DNA from 3 places in the Cytobacillus sp. Hz8 genome. Region 2 is predicted to be linked to each of the others. Evidence: riboswitches for the same ligand, from Rfam matches in the RefSeq annotation. Region 2 holds a riboswitch; each other region holds the start of a gene.

Region 1 (3,280 bases), on a different contig from region 2:
AGATATTATGATTGCAGGCGGTTCTGAAGCGGCTGTAACCAGAATATCTTTAGCGAGCTTTGGAAATGTCAAAGCGATTTCAACAAGAAATGAGAATCCAACTGCAGCTAGTAGGCCATTTGATGAAAGTCGGGATGGCTTTGTTATGAGTGAAGGAGCAGGAATTCTCGTGTTAGAATCACTTGAACATGCTATTAAAAGAAATGCACCTATTTATGCTGAGGTAATTGGATATGGAGCCAGCTCTGATGCTTATAATATGGTGGCTTCTCATCCAGAAGGAAGAGGGGCTTTGACAGCGATGAAAAAGGCATTAGCAAAGGCAGCTTTATCTACAGATGAGATAGATGTCATTAGTGCACATGCAACAAGTACTGGGGTTGGGGATATCTCAGAAACTTTAGCAATCAAGCAGTTATTTGGAGAAAGAGCCTATCAAATCCCCATTACCGCCAACAAATCAATGCTTGGCCATATGCTTGGCGCTGCAGGTGGAGTAGAAGCTATTGCGCTTGTTAAGAGTTTAGAAACAGGAGTTATTCCACCAACTATTAATTTAGAGAAACCTGATTCAGAGTGTGACTTAGATTATGTGTCAGATGGGGCACGTAAGACAACATTAAATATTGGCCTATCCAATTCCTTTGGCTTTGGAGGGCATAATTCAGCTATTGTGTTGAAAAAGTATATATAAATGAAAGAAATTCTCAAAAAAACAGATCTCTATTTTCATACAACGAAACTACTATTTTCGGTTTAATTACGAAAATATTCTCTGCATGGGAAATATATTAATTTAATAGAAAACGAATGAGTAAAATGTTCATCCTGACTTTTATGGTACAACTACCTTGTTAAGGGAATGGACGATGAGTTTTCTGAGGAGAAGATGGATATCGGAAGCTATGCTTTCATATAGTTTATGGGTAATCATACTTAATGGAATTAAACAAAAATCCTTTACTTCTACAAATCATTCCACTATTATAAATATAAATTAAATAACATTTTATCTACTAGGGGTGCCTATATTATTAGGCTGAGAGAAAAACGCTAAGTTTTTTAACCCTTTGGACCTGATCTGGACAATACCAGCGTAGGAAAGTAGCCAAGTGGGAATCACTTATTTTTGACTATTTAATGCCAGGTCCTTATTGGATCTGGCATTTTTGCGTTTTAAGGAGTATCTCACTTTTTATGAAAAGAAATTGGAGGGAATGAAGAGATGGAGAGAGAAGATTTAGGATCTATTGTGCAAAGGGTGCGAGAACTCAAGCCGCTTGTCCATAATATTACCAATGTGGTCGTTACAAATTTTACTGCAAATGGGTTACTTTCCCTTGGGGCTTCTCCTGTTATGGCTTATGCTCCAGAAGAAGCAGCGGATATGGCGAAAATAGCTAGTTCAGTAGTTTTGAATATTGGGACGCTCAATCGAGAGGTGGTTAACTCTATGATTCTCGCAGGAAAGGCAGCAAAAGAGTGCGGGATTCCGGTGATCTTAGATCCAGTTGGGGCTGGTGCCACTTCTTTTCGGACCGAGATGGCAAGAAAAATAATAAGTGAAGTGAAACTAACCATCTTACGAGGAAATGCTGCAGAGATTGCTCACGTTTATGGAGAAAATTGGGAGATCAAGGGTGTGGATGCCGGAGAACAAAAGGGAGATATTGTTGGATTGGCTAAGGCGACAGCACGAAGCTTGAAAACAACTGTCGTTATAACAGGAAAAGAGGATGTGATAACAGATGGAGAAACGACCTATCTAGTGACTAATGGACATCCGCTTTTAACAAAAGTGACAGGAACGGGATGCCTCTTAAGCTCTGTTATTGGGGCGTTTTCTGGAGTCGAGAAGGATTCCATATTAGCTGCCTTATCGGCACTAGTTTTCTATGGAATTGCTGCTGAAAAGGCTGCAGAAAAGATTGCAAATCAGGGACCAGGGAGCTTTCAAATTGAATTTATTAACCAACTGGCACTTGTTTCTCCTGAAGATGTGGAGCAATTTGGTTCATATAAAAGGATTTAATTAGTGGAAAGGGCGAGCGGATAATGAGGAAAGCATTAACAATAGCAGGATCAGATAGCGGAGGCGGTGCAGGGATTCAAGCCGATTTAAAAACTTTTCAAGAGCTGGAGGTGTATGGGATGAGTACTATTACTGCTGTAACGGCCCAAAACACCTTAGGGGTTCAAGCCGTTTATCCGTTAAGCCATGAAGCTGTCAATCAGCAAATAGAATCTATTGGAGAGGACATGGGAACAGATGCCTTAAAAACAGGAATGCTCTTTAATGCAGAGATCATTCAAGCCGTTTCAAATAAAATAGAGCAATATCATTGGGAGAAAGTGGTGGTCGACCCGGTCATGATCGCAAAAGGAGGGGCATCGCTCCTGCAACGAGAAGCAGTGACGGCATTAAAGCAATATTTGTTGCCACTTGCATACGTAATTACTCCTAACATTCCAGAGGCAGAGGTTTTAACGAATATGTCGATCCATACATATGAAGAAAAATTAACTGCGGCAAAAAAACTGCATGCTTTGGGAGCAAAAAATGTCGTGATAAAAGGTGGTCATGAAGAAAATCAAGAGAAAGCGGAGGACCTATTGTTTGATGGGCAAGATGTCATGACATTTACGAGTAAAAGAATGCGAACCAAAAATACCCATGGCACAGGTTGTACCTTTTCAGCAGCGATTACGGCAGAGTTAGCCAAAGGGGCAAACGTTCATAAAGCAGTGGCAACAGCGAAGGACTTTATACAAGCAGCCATTGAGGATCAGCTGTTTATTGGTCAGGGGCATGGTCCAACGAATCATTGGGCTTACCGAAAAAAGCAGCATCATCAAAGGGTGGTAATGAATCATGAGGTTAAATGATGAGTTTGAGCTAAGAGAGGCATTAAAGGTTTATTTGATATTAGGAAGTCCTAATTGTAAGCATCGTCCTGCAGAGGTTTTAAAGGCGGCGATTGAAGGAGGAATTACCTTTTTCCAATACAGGGAAAAAGGAATTGGAGCTTTCACGGGAAGTAAAAAATACCAGCTTGCAAAAGAGCTACAGCAAATCTGTCGAGAACACCATATTCCATTTATTGTGAATGATGATATTGAATTGGCGATAGCACTTGGTGCAGACGGGGTTCATATCGGGCAAGAGGATGAATCCATTGAGTCTGTAAGAAAGAGGGTTGGTAATAAAATCATTGGCGTATCTGTTCATAGCTTTGAAGAAGCCATCAAGGCAATCGAAGGGGGAGCTGATTATTTTGGA
Region 2 (3,280 bases):
TTTTTATACCTTCTAAATCATTAAACATATAGGATTAATCGGAATAAAGGAGGAAGAAGGACGTTGGAAGAATTACAACGAAAAGATCAGCTGATACACGAACTCCTTCTATCAGGTGTTTACAAAAAGGGAAACCGACACCTATTTGAGCTTTCATTGTCTGATTTAGAGAGTGTGTATCATGAAATTAAACTTAAGGAGAAATTTATTCAAATACAAAAAGGGGAATAAGTGAATGAGTAAACATTTTCATGTTCAATGGGAAAAAGAAGAATTAATGGCATCGATGGATTTTCCAAATGATTTTAACCCATTTCTACGGTATCCACTGATTATTATCTGTCATGGCTTTATTGGAAGTCGAATTGGTGTGAATCGATTATTTGTCAAGACTGCAGACGAGCTAGTTCGTGATGGGTTCATTGTAATTCGCTTTGATTATGCAGGATGTGGGGAAAGCACAGGAATTTACGGTGGAATCGGACTTTCGGGGATGATTGAGCAAACTCAAGCAGTGATTCAATATGCACGTGCGCTTTCATTTATTGAACAAGACAATATAACACTATTAGGGCATAGCTTGGGCGGCGCAACTGCGCTATTAACGGCAATTCATGATAATAATATTAGAAATCTTATTCTTTGGTCTGCAGTAGGCCAACCTTTTGAAGATATTGAACTAATTATTGGGAAAAAGAACGTTGACTCATTAGAAACAAAGGATAAAATTAATTATTTAGGATATGATTTTACAAACTCCTATTTTCAATCATTGAAGAAATATCATCCCCTTTTTGAGCTAAAGGGATATAGTGGAAATGTTTTGCTTATTCATGGAACGGCAGATGAGGAAATTCCTGTTACTTACTGTGCCAAATACGAGCAATCCTTTTTAAATAGAGAGAAAGGAACCGTTATTAGAAAAGAGATAAAAGGGGCTAACCATATTTTTTCTGATGGGGGACATTTTGTTGAACTCCTTCATATTACAAAAGAATGGTTATCTAGGCAGCAACAGATTGCAACAAATTCCTTTCGCAACATTCAACCATAACAATAAAAAACACAAGAACCATCTTTTACGTTATCCGTTAGATGATTCTTGTGTTTTTTTTGATATAAATAATCTTTTTTCGTTTTAGTTTTCCTTGTTCGCATATCTGTGTAAACAAAAGGACTGCGGTTGTCAGCCGGATTTCTTTTCCCTTCTCGAACCAGTTTGGCTCTTAGCTTCTTTGCTTGTGATTTAGCCATGAGATGACCCCCTATTTCCATTTTTTCTTTTATTATAAAGGAATCATTTGCAAATGAGAAGTTTTAGTATCGATATTGACTTATACTAAACGCAACTCTTGACCTGATGTTTTCCTCATTATTAAGTGAACCCCCAAAAAAGATATAGAGAAGCTCGAAGTATATTATATAATCGTCAGATAGTTTCTATAATCAAAGTGAAATCATAGATTGAAAAACTTGTTTTAAGAGATGGGGAAATAATAATGGAAATAATCAATACGGATATTGATAAACTATTAGAGTCGACAATGGATTTAGAAGATGAAAATATTCACGGTATGTTGTTGACCTTTGAAATTGATCAATTGTTAGAAAAAACTCAAGATTGGTAATTAAGATCTTTTATTTATGGATTGGCTGAAACCATGAAACCTAAAATTTATCCTTTTAAATGAATTTGCGTTGGTATATAATGTATTTATTAACATAATAACGTAACCACAAGGGGAGCGAATTGCTGAGAGTGAACGGCTTGACTGTTCAGACCCTATGAACCTGTTAGATAATGCTAGCGCAGGGATGTGGATTGTTTGCATTTGTTTATTTGTTTTGCAGATTATTCTCCCCTTGAGGTTTCGTTGAAAACAAAAAGGGGAGATTTTTTATGAAGAAATTGAGCTTGATTGCCATGATTGAAGCAGCCTTTTTCGCAGCGTTTGCACTCATTCTCGATTTATTACCATCTATTAAATTGACACCAGCTGTATCCATTTCATTTGCAATGGTGCCGATACTGATCATCGCCTTTCGCTGGGGCGTGAAGGTTAGCTTTCTATCAGGGTTTTTGTGGGGATTACTGCAAATTGCCGTTGGGGATGTTCAGCCGCTTTCAGCCTTGCAGCTGATTATTGAATATTTTATTGCATTTGCCTGTATTGGGGCAGCCGGTTTATTTTATCTGCCAATTCAAAATGCGATTCGCAATCAAGATAAAAAGCGCCTCGTTCTCTATGTGATTGCGGCGACATTTGTCGGCAGCTATGCTCGTTACTTTTGGCATTTTCTTGCTGGTTTTATTTACTGGGGTCAATATGCGCCAAAAGGCATGAATCCAGTATGGTACTCATTTATTGTTAATGGTGGAACAGGTCTTGGTGCAGCAATTTTTTGTTCTATTATCCTTGTGATTCTTGTTCCTTCTGCTTCAAGACTTTTTATTAGAAAGGCACTTCCAATAGAAACATCTAATCGCCATGCGTCATAAAGTGAGTCAAAGCCACTTCCTCTATTATTTGGGGAAGTGGCTTTTTTGTATTCGTGTGTTTTTTCTTTGGTTGATACTGTCTCAAGGGAGATTATTTTTTTTATGATATAGGTTTACTCCTCAAGTACCCAATTGAATATTTTTGCGCGCAAGGAAAAAATGCTGTGAAATATAGCAAAAACATTACTGGATTTCATTTTTCAAACCACAACAGAGTAAATATTATTTCTTCCTGAAACCTATAAATGTTAGTCTGGTTCTTTTTTATTAAGAAAAAATCAATTTAACCTGCATACATTTATACGAAAGGCTATTTTGGAGGTGGTTGTATATGATAGAAAAGATCCAGAATGTGAGAGAAGAATTATTGCTTAGCATACAGGGATTAACCGACCAGGAGTTTAATGTAAAGGTGGAAGTGGAGGACTGGAGTATAGCTCAGATCTTCATGCATTTATTTTTATTAGAGCGGGTCATGACAAGATCGATAAAAGATCAGCTTGAAGGCGGCTCATTAGTTACTGTGGAAGACAAGCCTGTTCATTTAACTGTGATTAGAAAGAAAAAATTAAAGGCTCCGTCTTTTCTTGAGCCTAAAGATCGATTTTATTCATTTGAAGAGGTCGTGAATAAATTATCAAAGTCACGCCAGGCTTTGATAGAAGTGGTTCGTAATGCGGATGAATCGTCCCTTAAACAAAAAGCGATTCCACACCCTGCCTTTGGACAGCTAAACTTAAAGCAAGTGGTTGAATTTATCGGCTATCACGAGCAACGGCA
Region 3 (3,280 bases), on a different contig from region 2:
CGTTTATGTCGTTGATGGCGATACGATAGATGTAAAGCTTGCAAATGGAAAGGAAGAGCGAATTCGGATGCTTCTTGTGGATACTCCTGAGACAAAGCATCCAACTAAACCAGTACAACCATTTGGACCAGAGGCATCTGCATTTACAAAAAAAACATTACTACATCAACAGGTTCAATTAGAGCTTGATGTAAGTGAACGTGATCAGTATGGGAGATTATTAGCCTATGTCTATCTCAATGGAAAAATGTATAATGAAACTCTGCTCGAAGAAGGATTAGCTCGAGTCGTTGTATATGCATCAAATACAAAATACGTCGATGAATTTAAGGCCATTCAAAAAAAGGCTCAAGAAAAAGAAATAGGAATTTGGTCATTGGAAAATTACCGTACTGAGGAAAAGAAACAGGCAGAAAACGAGGAAAAAATTCCTAATCAAAAATGCAAGATTAAAGGAAATATTAATTCGCGTGGAGAAAAAATTTATCATACCCCCGATTCTCCGTCATATAAGCAAACAAAACCAGAAAATGGTTTTGTACCAAAAACGAAGCAGAAGCTGCCGGCTTTAGAGCACCAAAATAGAAATGGGAAGGCAAATACCGCGCCTTCCCTTGTTATTATTATTTATATTCAAGAACAACGTCTTCTAGTGGTAGTCTAGTTGATTTAAATGGATCTTGAGCAGCTTTTCCTAAAGCAATTAAAACTATGGGAAAATAGCGTTCATTTACATTGTACTTTTCTACAAATTGATTCTTGTCAAAACCACCCATAATGACTGTATCATATCCTCTATCTTTAGCAATCAATGTTAGCTGCATGGTCACTAAGCCGGCATCGAAAGAAGCAATATTTATGCGTGCTTCAACAGGAGCTGCTGGGTAGGTGTTATTGGAACTTTGAATCAAACGGTTCATATTGGCTTCATCCATAAAGCCTGCTTCAAATGCACTATGATAGATCTTTTCTACATTTTTATACATTTCCTTATCCCCCAATACTGCAATCACAGCTGAGGATGTCTCTACTTGCTCTTGATTATAGGCAATGGCTTTTAGTTCTTTTTTAATATTTTTGTCTTGAAAAATGATAAAGCGCCAAGGTTGAAGATTACTGGATGATGGCGCAAGTGTTGCTTCTTTTAATATTGCTTCAATTTCTTCCTTTGAAATCATAAACTCTGGATCATATTTTCTAACAGAATGGCGTTCTTTAATTACTTCTGATAAAGTTTTATTTGCTACTGTCGTCATGTTTTTTTACCTCCTATTAGTCAACTGCTTACTTTTAGTAAGTACAGTTGCATCTTACTATTTCCATAATCATTCGTCAAGAATAATGACTTTTCCTTTCAAATATTCATATCCTTACTAGTCAAATGGATTAAATCTGCTATAATGAGATAGAAATTAATTGAATAGGTAAGAATATTAGGGGAACCAGTTGTGCTGGCTGAGAGTACATCCATATAAGATGTAGACCCTTTGAACCTGATCTGGATGAGACCAGCGTAGGAAACATATTCAGTTATTTTATGTTTATTTATTTGCGCCCAGGTTCATTGCCTGGGTGCTTTTATTTTTTACTAACGGAAGGAAGATTATCATGAAAAAAATAGGTCTAGCCATCATTTCGCTTCTTCTATTATTAAGCGGATGTACCGGCAAAGAGCAGTCAAACAAATCAGCTGAAAAGAAAAAGGAACTGAAAAAGGTGACTGTCGTTCTTGATTGGACACCAAACACGAACCATACAGGTCTTTATGTAGCAAAGGCTAAAGGATATTTCGAGCAAGAGGGACTTGATGTTGATATTATCCAACCGGGAGAAGCTGGTGCTGATCAATTAGTCGCTTCTGGTAAAGCTGAATTTGGAGTGAGTTATCAGGAAGGTGTTACACTAGCGAGGATTCAAGGAGTTCCTTTAGTATCGATTGCTGCTGTCATTCAACATAATACATCTGGTTTTGCTTCACCTGTTGCCAAAAATATTAAAAGCCCAAAAGATTTTGAAGGACATACATACGGTGGCTGGGGTTCACCTATTGAAAAGTCCGTCATCACCTCACTTATGGAACAAGAACATGCAGATGTAAAGAAAGTGGATATTATCAATATAGGGGACACCGATTTCTTTACTGCAGTTAAGAGAGATATTGATTTCGCATGGATTTATTATGGATGGACAGGAATTGAATCAGAGCTTCGCGGCGAAAAACTGAACATGATTTATTTAACAGATTACTCTAAGAAGTTAGATTACTACACTCCTGTTTTAACCTCTAATGAAAAGATGATAAAGGAAAAACCTGAAACAGTTAAAGCATTTATGAAAGCTGCAGCGAAAGGATATAAGTATGCGATCAAGAATCCCGATGACTCTGCGCAAATCTTAATTAAGGCAGCTCCTGATTTAAATGAAAACCTTGTAAAGAAAAGTCAGGAATGGCTTTCTCCGAAATATCAAGATGATGCAAAGGAATGGGGCTATCAAAGCAAGGAGGTTTGGGATAATTATGCAACATGGATGTATGATCATGGATTATTAGAGAAAAAGCTTGATTCAGAAAAAGCTTTCACAAATGAATTTTTACCAAAATAAGGAGCGAGAGACATGGCAAATGCACTTATAAGTATTCAAATCATCCCAAAAACAAAAAACGGGGAAAACGTCATTCCATATGTTGATGAAGCTATTAAAGTCATTCAGGATTCAGGAGTCAACTATGAAGTTCATCCTTTGGAAACAACCATGGAAGGAGAATTATCTCAGCTCTTTACCATTATTACGAAGATGAATCAACGTATGATTGAAATCGGAAGTCCAAACGTGATTTCTCAAGTAAAAATTCTTTACCAACCAGAGGGAATTACAATGGATCAATTAACGGAGAAATATCGATAATGAAGAGTTTACTTCGAAAAGGATGGAGACCATTTATGGTTCTCCTCCTTATTCTTATTATTTGGGAATTGGCGGTTCGGTTAGCAAAAGTACCAGGATGGCTGCTTCCATCACCTAGTGCCATATTTCTAGAAGGGATCAATGATTGGACAAGCTTCCTTCCTCATTTAGTGTCTACTATTAAATTATCATTGCTTGGATTATTGATTGGATCAGGGATTGGTTTTTTAACGGCTATCTTGCTTCATCTTATTCCTGCATTTGAATCAGCCTTCTATCCTTTGCTTATATTATCGCAAAATGTGCCGATTATTGTCCTTGCTCCTCTCCTTATTATTTGGTTTGGATTTGGGTTATTGCCAAAATTAATTGT

Evidence for each region. Region 2 has a riboswitch for thiamine pyrophosphate ahead of thiT (energy-coupled thiamine transporter ThiT). Riboswitches for the same ligand answer to the same signal wherever they lie in the genome.
Region 1: linked by a shared signal. The riboswitch ahead of thiM (hydroxyethylthiazole kinase) and the one ahead of thiT (energy-coupled thiamine transporter ThiT) in region 2 are both predicted to bind thiamine pyrophosphate.
Region 3: linked by a shared signal. The riboswitch ahead of ACE38V_RS02480 (ABC transporter substrate-binding protein) and the one ahead of thiT (energy-coupled thiamine transporter ThiT) in region 2 are both predicted to bind thiamine pyrophosphate.

The regions. Positions count from the first base shown of each region.
Region 1 is NZ_JBHKFI010000012.1:25,883-29,162, forward strand. Features, by position in the region: gene fabF (beta-ketoacyl-ACP synthase II) at 1-694, shown strand, start outside; TPP riboswitch at 1,009-1,120, shown strand; gene thiM (hydroxyethylthiazole kinase) at 1,226-2,032, shown strand; gene thiD (bifunctional hydroxymethylpyrimidine kinase/phosphomethylpyrimidine kinase) at 2,056-2,886, shown strand; gene thiE (thiamine phosphate synthase) at 2,873-3,280, shown strand, end outside.
Region 2 is NZ_JBHKFI010000006.1:179,382-182,661, reverse strand. Features, by position in the region: gene ACE38V_RS10195 (Fur-regulated basic protein FbpA) at 64-231, shown strand; gene ACE38V_RS10190 (alpha/beta hydrolase family protein) at 236-1,054, shown strand; gene ACE38V_RS10185 (hypothetical protein) at 1,045-1,254, opposite strand; gene ACE38V_RS10180 (hypothetical protein) at 1,500-1,628, shown strand; TPP riboswitch at 1,730-1,833, shown strand; gene thiT (energy-coupled thiamine transporter ThiT) at 1,901-2,500, shown strand; gene ACE38V_RS10170 (DinB family protein) at 2,832-3,280, shown strand, end outside.
Region 3 is NZ_JBHKFI010000001.1:501,013-504,292, reverse strand. Features, by position in the region: gene ACE38V_RS02490 (thermonuclease family protein) at 1-664, shown strand, start outside; gene ACE38V_RS02485 (nitroreductase family protein) at 624-1,256, opposite strand; TPP riboswitch at 1,426-1,538, shown strand; gene ACE38V_RS02480 (ABC transporter substrate-binding protein) at 1,609-2,604, shown strand; gene ACE38V_RS02475 (thiamine-binding protein) at 2,617-2,907, shown strand; gene ACE38V_RS02470 (ABC transporter permease) at 2,907-3,280, shown strand, end outside.